Regions from separate parts of the Paenibacillus sp. RC21 genome, predicted to be linked through region 1. Evidence: predicted binding sites of a transcription regulator. Region 1 holds the regulator's gene; each other region holds the start of a gene.
The links. The regulator NrdR, encoded in region 1, represses ribonucleotide reductase genes. The targets are predictions, from matches to a motif close to AACACNATATATNGTGTT.

Region 1 (3,797 bases):
TAGGTTGTATTGCTGCTACATGTTCCCTCTGCTCAGAGTATTCATTATGTACCTTAAAATCTGCTACAAGCTCAGGATTCAATCCAAAGTGTTCCTTGCCTACTGTCGTCACATACTTACTGCCTACACGATATGACTCTATCCAGTCCTGTATTTGCTTATTGGATAGATTGACTGTTCCTTTGATGCCGCTGTTCATAGTGTAGGTCATTGTGTGATGCTGATTTAGGTTCATATATAATGCTGCTCCTTTAGTCTATCTTATAACATTTATTATACTATAAATAGAAAACAAAAAAGACGTGGTTGCCCACGCCCTTACAATTAATCAATTTTACGAATGTGTCAAAGAAACAATTAAGAAGAGATGCTCACCGTCTCAAAAAACTGAAAACGCAATTTCTCCTCTTGGTTTTCAGGAGGCATTTCCTTGAACCAATCTTCTAATGTATCTTTTTCATTAAAAATACTTGATCTCCAAAATTTCATTCCTAATTTCGGAAAGGAATACATCCAGCCTAATTCTGGATGTTGTCGCTGTAAATACAGGCTCCTGCGAGCTTTTCTTCAAAAAACCTGCCGCTAATTGTGGTTTGGTTCAGCGTGATTGATTTTCAACTAACCTGCCCGTTAGCTTAATGAAGCGCCGCCAGTCTAATATTTTATTTTCTCAGTCTACAACTTTATTTCCCGAGTCTAACACTTTATTTTTCAGTCTATTACTTTATTTTCTTTGGAAAACAACATCATTACTTCGGGCAAAATTTTGTCCAATGTTGATTTCATTTTCCCCAATAGTTTCTGCCACATCTTTTAGATGGACATTTTGTCCATCTAAACTTCTCTTTCCTGCACTTCCGTCTCTTACTCCCCAATATTCCTTCAAAAAAGCAGCTTGACGACCTTTTTTAACAGGATCGGTTTCTGATTCTCCTCTGCGTTCGCTGTTTTCTGCAATAAGACGATACTCCGCTTCCCACTCGTCAATATCAAGGCACAATCCAATTTGGACAAAAAAAGTCCATATTGAGAACACGACAGGTAATAAACGTTTAGACGTTGGGACATTTGGATACAAAAAATCCAGTCACCGTCAATATGGGGCAACTGGATGGTAAAATTGATGTTTTATATTGTGAAGATGATAGATAGAGGAAAGGACTAATCAATTGTAAAATGTGACAGTGACTTGATGATTTAGTTTATTATAAAATTATAAAAATCCATTCCTTGAGTATGTATCCATCTAATCGAATTATACATTCCATCAATGAAAAAATTTGTACTTTCTACGGGATGTTTTACAACTAAAACAATTGTCAATATAACCAATGCATAATAAATGCCCTTTTTACCCATGTCCTCAAGTTTACCCATAATAGTTGTTCTCCTTTTGCAGTGTTAACTTATTTTATCATATAGCTGGAATTTCTTTCAAATACCCAAAAAGCACCTTCAAGTTATTCACTCCTGAAGGTGCTTTAATATTCATTATTAATAATGTTGTTTATAACGCTTAGTTACGAATTTTGATGGTAGTATAACTGTAGTACGTGGACTCCCAGCTGAGCTAAGGCCCCATTATATGTAATTAAAAACGTTTCAAGCGACTCCTATATCATATAAAATTTTCATCCCTGTGTCAATACTTTAATAAAAAAATTATAATTACCCTTCCACCATCAACCAAGATACAGTCAGCGATCTAGTCGCTGGCTGTATCTTTGGATAAAAGTGTTTTCAGTTCCTTCATAAACATGTTGATATCTTTGAACTGCCGATATACGGACGCAAAGCGCACGTAGGCAACCTCATCAACAGGATAGAGCTGTTCCATGACCAGTTCGCCGATCTGCTGGCTGTCCACCTCAGTAGCGGCTGTGTTGCGGATAGCGTTTTCCACCTGGGATACGATCATATCCAGTTGCTCGACAGATACAGGACGCTTCTCGCAGGCCCGAATGAGACCGCGCAGCATTTTATCACGGCTGAATTCTTCACGGCTGCCATCCTTTTTAATGACCATCAGTGGAGTCTCCTCCACCATTTCAAAGGTGGTAAAACGCCTGGCACATTGCTCGCATTCGCGGCGGCGGCGGATGGACTTGTTGTCATTCGCAGGCCGAGAGTCCAGTACCTTTGTTCCATTGTAGGCACAGTAAGGACATTTCATAAATTCACCACTTCCTTTTTCCAATAAATTCCCTATACTTTTTCGTAATAATTTTGTCAAAACGGTTCATAATATGTTTACCACGTCGCGAGGAGGTGAACAACAATGGCACAAGGAAACAATGGCAACTCCAACAACCTGGTAGTCAGCAAAGCCTCCGGCGCTCTGGAGCAAATGAAATATGAAATCGCTCAAGAGCTGGGTATCAGCATTCCTCAAGATGGATACCAAGGTAACATGACTTCCTATGAGAACGGTTCGATCGGGGGCTACATCACAAAACGCCTCGTAACGATCGCCGAACAACAATTGGCAGGTCAATACCAATAATCGCGGTAATAACGCAGAAGAAACAAGAAAAAGTGTATGGACGGGCTGCTAAAAACAGCCTGTCCTGCGCTTTTTTCATTTTAATGCCACCAGGCTCATTCTGTCATGACATATTTACACGCAGCCTCGTCATCCGTTAAAACTGATTATAAATTTTTGTGTATTGCCTGTAGTAGTAAATAACCCGCTGTACATAATGTCGTGTCTCGCCAAAAGGGATTTGCTTGATGGATTGTTCTTTCCCATCCCATACCCCCTTATCCAGCCACTCCTGCACTTTACCGGGGCCTGCGTTGTAAGCCGCAACGATAGCTACCGGATTATCCTTAAATTTCACCGACAGGTTATGCACATACCAGGTTCCCAGCTCAATGTTGGTGCCCGGCTCGTGCTTGACGCTATCCAGCGGAACCTTTTGGATCTGAGCGCTGTCCATAATCCAATTCGCCGTATCGGGCATGATCTGCATGAGTCCCAGTGCACCCTTGTGTGACTGCTTGCTGGTCTTAAAGTTCGTCTCAACACGGATAATGGACGCCACCAAAAACGGGTCCACTTCATACGTCTGCGAGTATTGCCGGATCTCATCCTTATATTGAATCGGATAGAACCACGACATCCAGTTTGAATTAAAAAACAGAATCAAGACAAACCCAACAAACAAAGTCAGCAGGACTCTTTTTTTGCGCAAAATATTCATGCCAGTCCCTTTCGCTGCCAGAATTGATCAATTTGCTGTTTTGTTTCAGCCTGTGTTCCACTATTATCGATGACGATATCGGCCAGGCTTCTTTTTTGTTCAATATCCATTTGCGCGGATAACCGAAGTCCGGCTTGTTCCTCGGTCAATCCATCTCTGAGCATCAAACGCCGGAGCTGCACATCGCGTGGTACGTATACCACCATAATTTCATCGTACAAGCTCTCCAGCCCGGACTCATACAGTAACGGGATATCCGCTAAAACAAGCTTGTTCGGATGTTCCTGCTCGTAAGATTCCATACGCATACGCATTTCCTCACGAATCGCAGGATGTGTAATATCGTTAAGCGCCTGCCTCTGGACAGGGTCTCCAAATACAATCTCGCTCAGCTTTTTGCGGTGCAGAGTCCCATCACTGTTCATCACAGCTTGTCCAAAATGCTGTATGACCGCCGTCAGCACCGGGTGCCCCGGAAGCATCACTTCCCGGGCAATAGCATCTGCGTCGATCAGCAACGCACCCTTGACGACCAATAGAGCCGACACGGTGCTTTTACCGGTAGCAATACCTCCGGTTAATCCGATATTCATG
Region 2 (3,797 bases), on a different contig from region 1:
CAAACGGGTTATTCCGCCCGATGTGCAGCAACGTAAAAACACCGATAATTCCGCTTTTACGAGAGAGTCGGGCATCGGTTTGTACTGGATATGGGGACCGCATTACGGTGACGGCATCAAGGACCCTTCCGGCAACTACTATACGACGAACTATCCCGAGATGATTACCGAAAATTACAGCCGGGCCGAAAAAAAATCCCTGCAAGCCTACAATGCTCGAACGTGGAAGGACCTGTTCCCGAACGAAAAGGATTTTCCAGTGAAAGAATGGGGCGCCGCCTACAACATGCCCGTTCCGACCAATACGAACTACAATGTCATTTATCAGAAGTCGCAGGACATTGTGCGCAAACGGATTCCCGAAGCTGTACTCGCCAAGCCCGATCAATTTGATGCTGTCTATGACCGCATGCTCCAGGAGCTGGATCAGGCAGGTGTGCCGAAGGCTGAAGAAACCTACACCGGACTGATCCAAAATCGGCTTAAGCTGTGGAACGCAGAAAAATAACGATCAAATAAGCTGAACTTAAAAGTTACTTACTGTGCCACTACGCAGTCGGATGGTGCTTCGCTTGTACAGCACCATTCCGCCTACTCCGTTTTGATGCTTATTTTTTCAAGTCAGCTTATAGTTCGAGTTTGGCTTATATGAATGAAAGCTTACAGGGGCTGACAGCCTGATGCTGTTCAGCCCTTTTACCTTGAACGTTCTGTTTCATTCCATATATACATGACACGATGATGACTGTCTGTTTCCCTGCACGTTCTGCGAAGATTCCGTCGTTTGCTCCGCAGCCTCATACTCACTTCGCAAAATGCCCATTTGAATGATGTCATAGTATTGGCCTTCTCTGAACAGCTTTTGCCGCAGCCGACCTTCCTCCTTGAAGCCGCAGGCCAGATAGCAGCGATATGCACGTTCATTATATGAATAGACCTCCAGCTCCAGCCGATTCAGATTCAGCGTATGAAATACAAATTTCTGTAATAGCCGGATCGCTTCATGTCCGTAGCCTTTGCCCAGGTTATCATCGCGCCCAATCACAATGCCGAGCGTGGCATGCCGATTCATCCAGTTGATTTTAAATAAATCCAGTTGTCCAATATAGTCCAGTGTGTCTTTATGCGCAATAACAAAGCCCTTGATCTCGGAGTTACCGTCGATCATCATCTGTACATAGGCTTCGCTATTCGTCTGAGAATGAGGATAAGTAAAAACATCGCTCAAACCGCGTGTAATATCCGGGTCATTGACCCATTTTCGTATTTCCGGTATATCCTCCTGACGATACTCCCTCAATACGATGCGTTCCCCAATCATATGCGGCATAGTACATCTTCCCTTCGGTTATGTAATGGTATCTTAATATAGCATCAAACGACCCTGAATCCATAAATCCATTTCCCATCATACGTATCCCCCCTACAGTAAAAGGTAGATTTACCACAGTACCTCCTATTGACAAATCGTACATCTTCATCCCTCAAAACTCCAGTACATTTGTAAAATTCGCACGAAAAAAAAAGTTATTCTGCTTATCCCGCCCCCCGCTTGGACTTGCCCCCAATCCTTGTGCCCAACCTTTTAAAAGTGATTGACCTCACCTATATATAGATATAAAATAGAAATCGTACTCTAAATATAGTGTGCAACGCGTATTTTACACATATATCTTTAAAATACAGATATGGAAGTACCGATATAAATAGGCGTTAAAATTTTGGCGAAGCACAGCCAGCAAGGGGTTGCGAATCTTTACAGGATTTCGAGCCTTGGACAGATGCTGTTTTGCCAAATGTCAAGGAGGATGAATACAATGCTGATTGCCTATGATTCCAAGACCGGCAATGTAAAAAGATTTATCGGGAAGCTCAAGCTTCCGGCGGTCCAAATCCAGGAGCAAATGACTATAGAGGAACCATACGTACTCATTACATATACAACGGGGTTTGGACAGATACCTGAGAGGGTATCTTCCTTTTTGCAAAAAAATGCTCAAAACCTCGTGGGTGTGGCTGCCAGCGGCAACCGTAACTGGGGCGAGAGCTTTGCCAAAAGCGCGGATTTGATCTCCGACCATTATAACGTGCCTGTCATCAGTAAATTTGAATTATCCGGAACGTTCGGCGATGTAGAGCGTTTCAAACAGGAGGTGAGCCGAGTTGCGGCATATTGAACTGAACAACATGTTGATGAAACGCGATACAGATGGCTTTTTCCAATTGGAAAAGGACCAAGAGGCTGTAGACGAATTTATGAAGGAAGTCGAAGAACGGAGCTTGAAGTTTGCGGATACAGCGGCTCAAGTGCTCTACATGATTGAGAATGATTATTACGAAAATTTCTATAGTAGCTATACAGCTGACGAAATTAAGGATATTTTCCATATCACTCATAGTTATAATTTTAAATTTCCTTCCTATATGGCAGCATCCAAGTTTTATACGGATTATGCAGTGAAGAGTAATGACCGTAAGGTTTATCTGGAGCACTATCCTGACCGGGTGGCGGTCGTCGCCCTGCATTTGGGACGCGGTAACGCCGATACGGCGCGCCTGTTGTCCCGCTCGATGATGGAGCAGCGTCTCCAGCCGGCTACGCCAACCTTCCTAAATGCAGGCAAAAGCCGTCGTGGAGAACTGGTGTCCTGCTTCCTGCTCGAAATGGACGACTCCCTCAACTCGATCAACTACGTGCTAAACACTTGCATGCAGTTGTCCAAAATCGGCGGCGGTGTCGCGGTCAACCTGTCGAAACTGCGGTCACGTGGCGAAGCGATTAAAGGTGTAGAAGGCGCGGCTAAAGGAATTATGCCTGTGCTGAAACTGATGGAGGACGGCTTCTCCTACGCGGATCAGATGGGTCAACGTAAAGGCTCCGGCGCTGCATACTACAACATTTTCGGTTGGGATGTACTGGAGTTCCTGGATAGTAAAAAAATCAATGCCGACGAAAGAGTACGCCTCAAGACACTCTCCATCGGACTGATTGTTCCGAACCGCTTTTATAAGCTGGCTCAGGATAATGAGCCGCTGCATGTATTCGCTCCTTACAGTGTGTACAAGGCCTACGGTACGCATCTGGACGATATGGATCTGGATGAAATGTACGATACACTGCTTGCTGACGACCGGGTGAAGAAAAAGGTTGCGATGAGCGCGCGTGACATGTTGACCAAAATTGCCATGATCCAGCTGGAATCCGGCTATCCATACATGATGAACAAAAGTAACGCTAATCAGGCACATGCTCTTAAAAACGTGGGTCAGGTTAAAATGTCAAACCTGTGCACAGAAATTTTCCAATTACAGGAAACCTCTGAAATTGCAGATTACGGTCAACAGGATACAATTCGTCGGGATATCAGCTGTAATCTGGCTTCTCTCAACATTGTAAATGTGATGGAGCATGGGAAAATCCGCGAATCCGTTCACGAGGGGATGATTGCCCTGACCTCGGTCAGCGATATGACCCAAGTCGCGAACGCGCCGGGTGTTGCCAAGGCAAACCGTGAGATGCATTCTGTCGGTCTGGGTGTCATGAACTTGCATGGCTACCTTGCCAAGAACAAAATTGCTTATGAAAGCAACGAAGCGAAGGATTTTGTCCGTACCTTCTTTATGACGATGAACTATCACTCGCTGGAGAAAAGCATGGAGATCGCGCAAGCGGCCGGACAAAGCTTTTATGGCTTTGAGGAATCGGATTATGCGACTGGGGTGTATTTTGACCGTTATCTGAATACCGATTACCGTCCGACAACGGCACGTGTACAAGAGCTGTTCAACGGCATCTA
Region 3 (3,797 bases), on a different contig from region 1:
ACGGGCTTGCTCTGTCATCAAGACCTCTTCCCCGACCAAGGCATAGGGATTGTCTGTCGCCGGATCAAATTCCCCGAGACGAAAGCGAACACGAAATGTATGGAACAACGCCTGATCCAGGTCCGTTTCTTGCAGCGTTCCTTGCGCCAAGGCATCACGAATGGCCTGCTTGGACAAATCCGCATCATCTGTAATGCTGTCGATCCCCGCGCGAATAGATTCAGCCACACCCGGTGTGTGGGAGTCATAATACTGATGGTCCTTTACGATTCCCATCACATCACCAGCATCACTGACGACAAAGCCGTCCATTCCCCATTCGTCCCTGACAATATCATTAACACCGTGGTACAACGTAGCAGGCGTTCCATTAATCAGGTTATAAGAGGTCATCATGGACTGGGCTTTGCCTTCCGTAAAAGGCTTCTCGAAGGCTTTCAGATAGTATTCACGAAGGTTTCGCGGGTCTATGCTGGAGGAATCACTTCCCCGGTCCACCTCGTTATTGTTTCCGAGGAAATGCTTTAATGTCGCAACCGCTTTCAAATATACCGGATGATCGCCCTGTATGCCTTTGACCAATTCCTTCGCCAGTTCTCCCGTCAAATACGGGTCTTCTCCATACGCTTCCTCATTACGCCCCCAGCGCGGATCACGCTCCATATCTACGGTTGGTGCCCATAACGTCAGTCCGTTTAGAGCCGGGTCACGGCGGTAGTACACACGCGCTTCATCCGAAATAACCGAGCCGACTTGTCGCATCAGTTCCGTATCCCACGTACAAGCCAACCCCACAGGCTGCGGAAATGAAGTCGCCTCTCCTAACCAGGCTATACCATGTGCTGCTTCCGTACCATGCTTGTATGCGGGGACTCCCAATCGTTCAATGGCAGGCTGATATTGCAGCATGGAATCAATCTTTTCCTCCAAGGTTAGCCGAGACACCAAATCCCGTACACGTTCGTCCAGATGAAGCTTCGGATTTTGAAAAAGATATTCTAGATCCGTTGTTTCATGACTCATATCCGTCATCTCCTTGTCTCCATTTAAAATATCATAAAAGGCCGTTATGAAAGCGTTTTAATATATCATAGCGAAAAAGGAGTACCCCGGCAACAATTGCTGTTGCTCACCATTTGGTGTCTTTCCTCAATCAATACCGAATAGACCAGTGTCGCCAATGGCGTGGATATCGGTGTTTGTTAGGACATGAGCTTATAATCACGAATTGTAGCTTCGTCCGCGCCTTCTACAGAACCATTCAGGAAGCTCTTAGCCAATGTACCTGGTTAGTAACAGTGTGTAAATTAAAAAAATTGTATATTTTCTTCAATAAATAAAGCAAAAAACAAAGCAAAAAATAATATTTTTTGGTATAATCAGGATATATAATCAAAGGAGGAAGGGTTTATGAAAAATACCGGAATGACACGGCCTCTGGATCAATTGGGGCGAATCGTGCTTCCCAAGGAAATGCGCACCACGATGGATATCAATATTGGTGATTCGCTCGAATTTTTCGTGAATGAAGAAGGATTTGTATTAAGGAAATATACAGGTGTATCCTGCAAATTTTGCGGCGCAGTTGATCATTTGACTTATTTTCGTGATAGCTTTATTTGCGCCGATTGCATTCAGGTATTAAAGACAGAGGAAAATGTACATCCCACCAGCACCGAAGCCATCCAGGCTCAAGAACATACCAAGCCGGTTCGTAACCATACAACCTGGCAGCCTAAACAATCCAGAGTCCAGCAAGGAGAAATGGTAAAAAAGCTCCGAAAGCTGATTCAGGAACATCCCAACCTGCCGCAAAAGGTATATGCCGAAATGCTCGATATCTCACAAGGCCGGGTGTCCCAACTGAAAAAGCTGCTTTAAATTATTCAGTAATTTATTACAAAACATACTCAGATCCAATGGATTGCCATCCTATTTGTTTTCCGTCAAATATTCGATCGTCAGGTGTAGAATAAGGAGCGTATTCGTTGATGTGTTCCTAACTTTCACCTGACTTTTTTGTGCGTTCTCCCCCTGTCGACGTGACAATAATCACATACTCTCTATCCATCCATATATACAATATATAGACCGAAACAATTGTTTAGTACACGATATCGTCAATATATTGTTTTTTGGAGAATAATATATATTTTACTATATGGAGGTTTTTGCAATGAAAGTGTTGGAGGAACATCAATTATACAGCATCGGCGAGCGGGTCATTGGGGCACAAGACTTGGACATGCTGCGGGAGAATGCAAATTTGAATGGAGAGTCGTTCAGTGGAAAAATGAGTAAGCTCGGCTCCGAGTACGCCAAATGGTATGCGCGACTACGTGTGCTTCCGCCTGAACTGACAGACGCTATCGACCACGGATATGTGTATGTTCACGATTTGGACCAATATGTGCTCGGGACTACGAACTGTATCTTTATACCTTTTGGTCGTTTGTTGCAAGATGGTTTTAATACAGGCAATGGCTCTGTGCGCACACCACAAACCATTATGTCTGCTATGGCACTGGTGGCTATTATATTTCAGTCTCAGCAAAACAGCCAATTTGGAGGTGTCTCTGCCAATAAAATAGACTGGGACCTTGCTCCTTTCGTGGCCCGGTCCTTCCGCAAGCATCTGCGAAAGGGACTCCGTCTGTTCGGAGAAGAAATAGAACCCACCCTGCCTGATGACGAATTACATATAGCCAGCAGCCTATTACAGGAGGTCTGCCCTCGTTCATACGCATTCGCACGTGAAGAAACGGAGACGGAGACCCGCCAGGCCGCTGAATCCCTTATTCATAACCTGAATACCATGAGCAGTCGGGCAGGCGGGCAAATTCCGTTCACATCACTGAATTACGGTATGTGTACTTCTGCTGAAGGGCGGCTTGTTACGCAATCATTGCTGGAGGCCACTATTCGTGGCCTGGGCAGCGGGGAAACCCCTATTTTCCCACAGCATATTTTCCAATGCAAAAAAGGAATTAATCAGGCCGAAGGCGATATCAACTATGACTTATTCATGCGGGCAGTAGAATGCTCCAGCAAACGTATGTATCCCAATTTTGTCAATGTGGATGCTACCTTCAACCTGCCCTATTACCGCGCAGATGATCCGGATACCATTATTGCGACGATGGGCTGCCGTACCCGCACCTTTGCTGACCGTTTCGGCAGAAACCGTCAAAGCGGCAAGGGTAATCTCTCATTCAATACGATTAATCTGGTGCGTCTTGGCATTGAGTACGGTATTTGCACAGGCAAGCGCAAGATACCTGACCGGGATGGCTTTGATACCAGATTGGAAGAGGTTATGCGCATTGCCGTGGACGGACTGATCCATCGCTACCATATACAGACCAGCCAGCCGGCAAAAGCCTCAGACTTTATGATGCGCGAAGGGGTATGGGAAGGCGGAGAAAAGCTGGAGCCGGATGAAAAAGTGGGCAACGTACTGAAGCACGGTACGCTGTCGGTCGGGTTTATCGGGTTAGCCGAATGCATGAAGGCACTGTATGGCAAGCACCACGGAGAGGATGACGCTGTATACCGTGAAGCACAGCGAATCATAGCTTCTATGCGTGTCTACTGCGACCGTATGAGTGAATTGCATGATCTTAACATTACACTATTCGCTACGCCTGCCGAGGGTCTATCCGGCAAGTTCACGTTGCTGGATCAGCGTGATTTTGGAATTATTCCCGAGGTAAATGATCGAGAATACTACACGAACTCTTTCCACATTCCTGTGTATTACACGCTCCCGGCTGCCCGTAAAATCAGCCTCGAAGCCC

Region 2: the regulator NrdR is predicted to act here: its motif matches at 1,633-1,650, upstream of nrdI (class Ib ribonucleoside-diphosphate reductase assembly flavoprotein NrdI).
Region 3: the regulator NrdR is predicted to act here: its motif matches at 2,077-2,094, upstream of ABIA61_RS14925 (anaerobic ribonucleoside triphosphate reductase).

The regions. Positions count from the first base shown of each region.
Region 1 covers NZ_JBIYCS010000011.1:99,185-102,981, reverse strand. Annotated here, with positions in the region: gene ABIA61_RS24520 (hypothetical protein) at 1-235, opposite strand, end outside; gene ABIA61_RS24515 (hypothetical protein) at 725-1,036, opposite strand; gene ABIA61_RS24510 (hypothetical protein) at 1,198-1,377, opposite strand; gene nrdR (transcriptional regulator NrdR) at 1,706-2,173, opposite strand; gene ABIA61_RS24500 (alpha/beta-type small acid-soluble spore protein) at 2,279-2,503, shown strand; gene ABIA61_RS24495 (lytic transglycosylase domain-containing protein) at 2,640-3,203, opposite strand; gene coaE (dephospho-CoA kinase) at 3,200-3,796, opposite strand.
Region 2 covers NZ_JBIYCS010000001.1:199,852-203,648, reverse strand. Annotated here, with positions in the region: gene ABIA61_RS01025 (ABC transporter substrate-binding protein) at 1-508, shown strand, start outside; gene ABIA61_RS01020 (GNAT family N-acetyltransferase) at 716-1,330, opposite strand; gene nrdI (class Ib ribonucleoside-diphosphate reductase assembly flavoprotein NrdI) at 1,818-2,177, shown strand; gene nrdE (class 1b ribonucleoside-diphosphate reductase subunit alpha) at 2,164-3,797, shown strand, end outside.
Region 3 covers NZ_JBIYCS010000004.1:297,235-301,031, forward strand. Annotated here, with positions in the region: gene ABIA61_RS14910 (glycoside hydrolase family 3 C-terminal domain-containing protein) at 1-1,023, opposite strand, end outside; partial or broken gene ABIA61_RS14915 (DUF7916 family protein) at 1,159-1,289, opposite strand; gene ABIA61_RS14920 (AbrB/MazE/SpoVT family DNA-binding domain-containing protein) at 1,411-1,881, shown strand; gene ABIA61_RS14925 (anaerobic ribonucleoside triphosphate reductase) at 2,177-3,797, shown strand, end outside.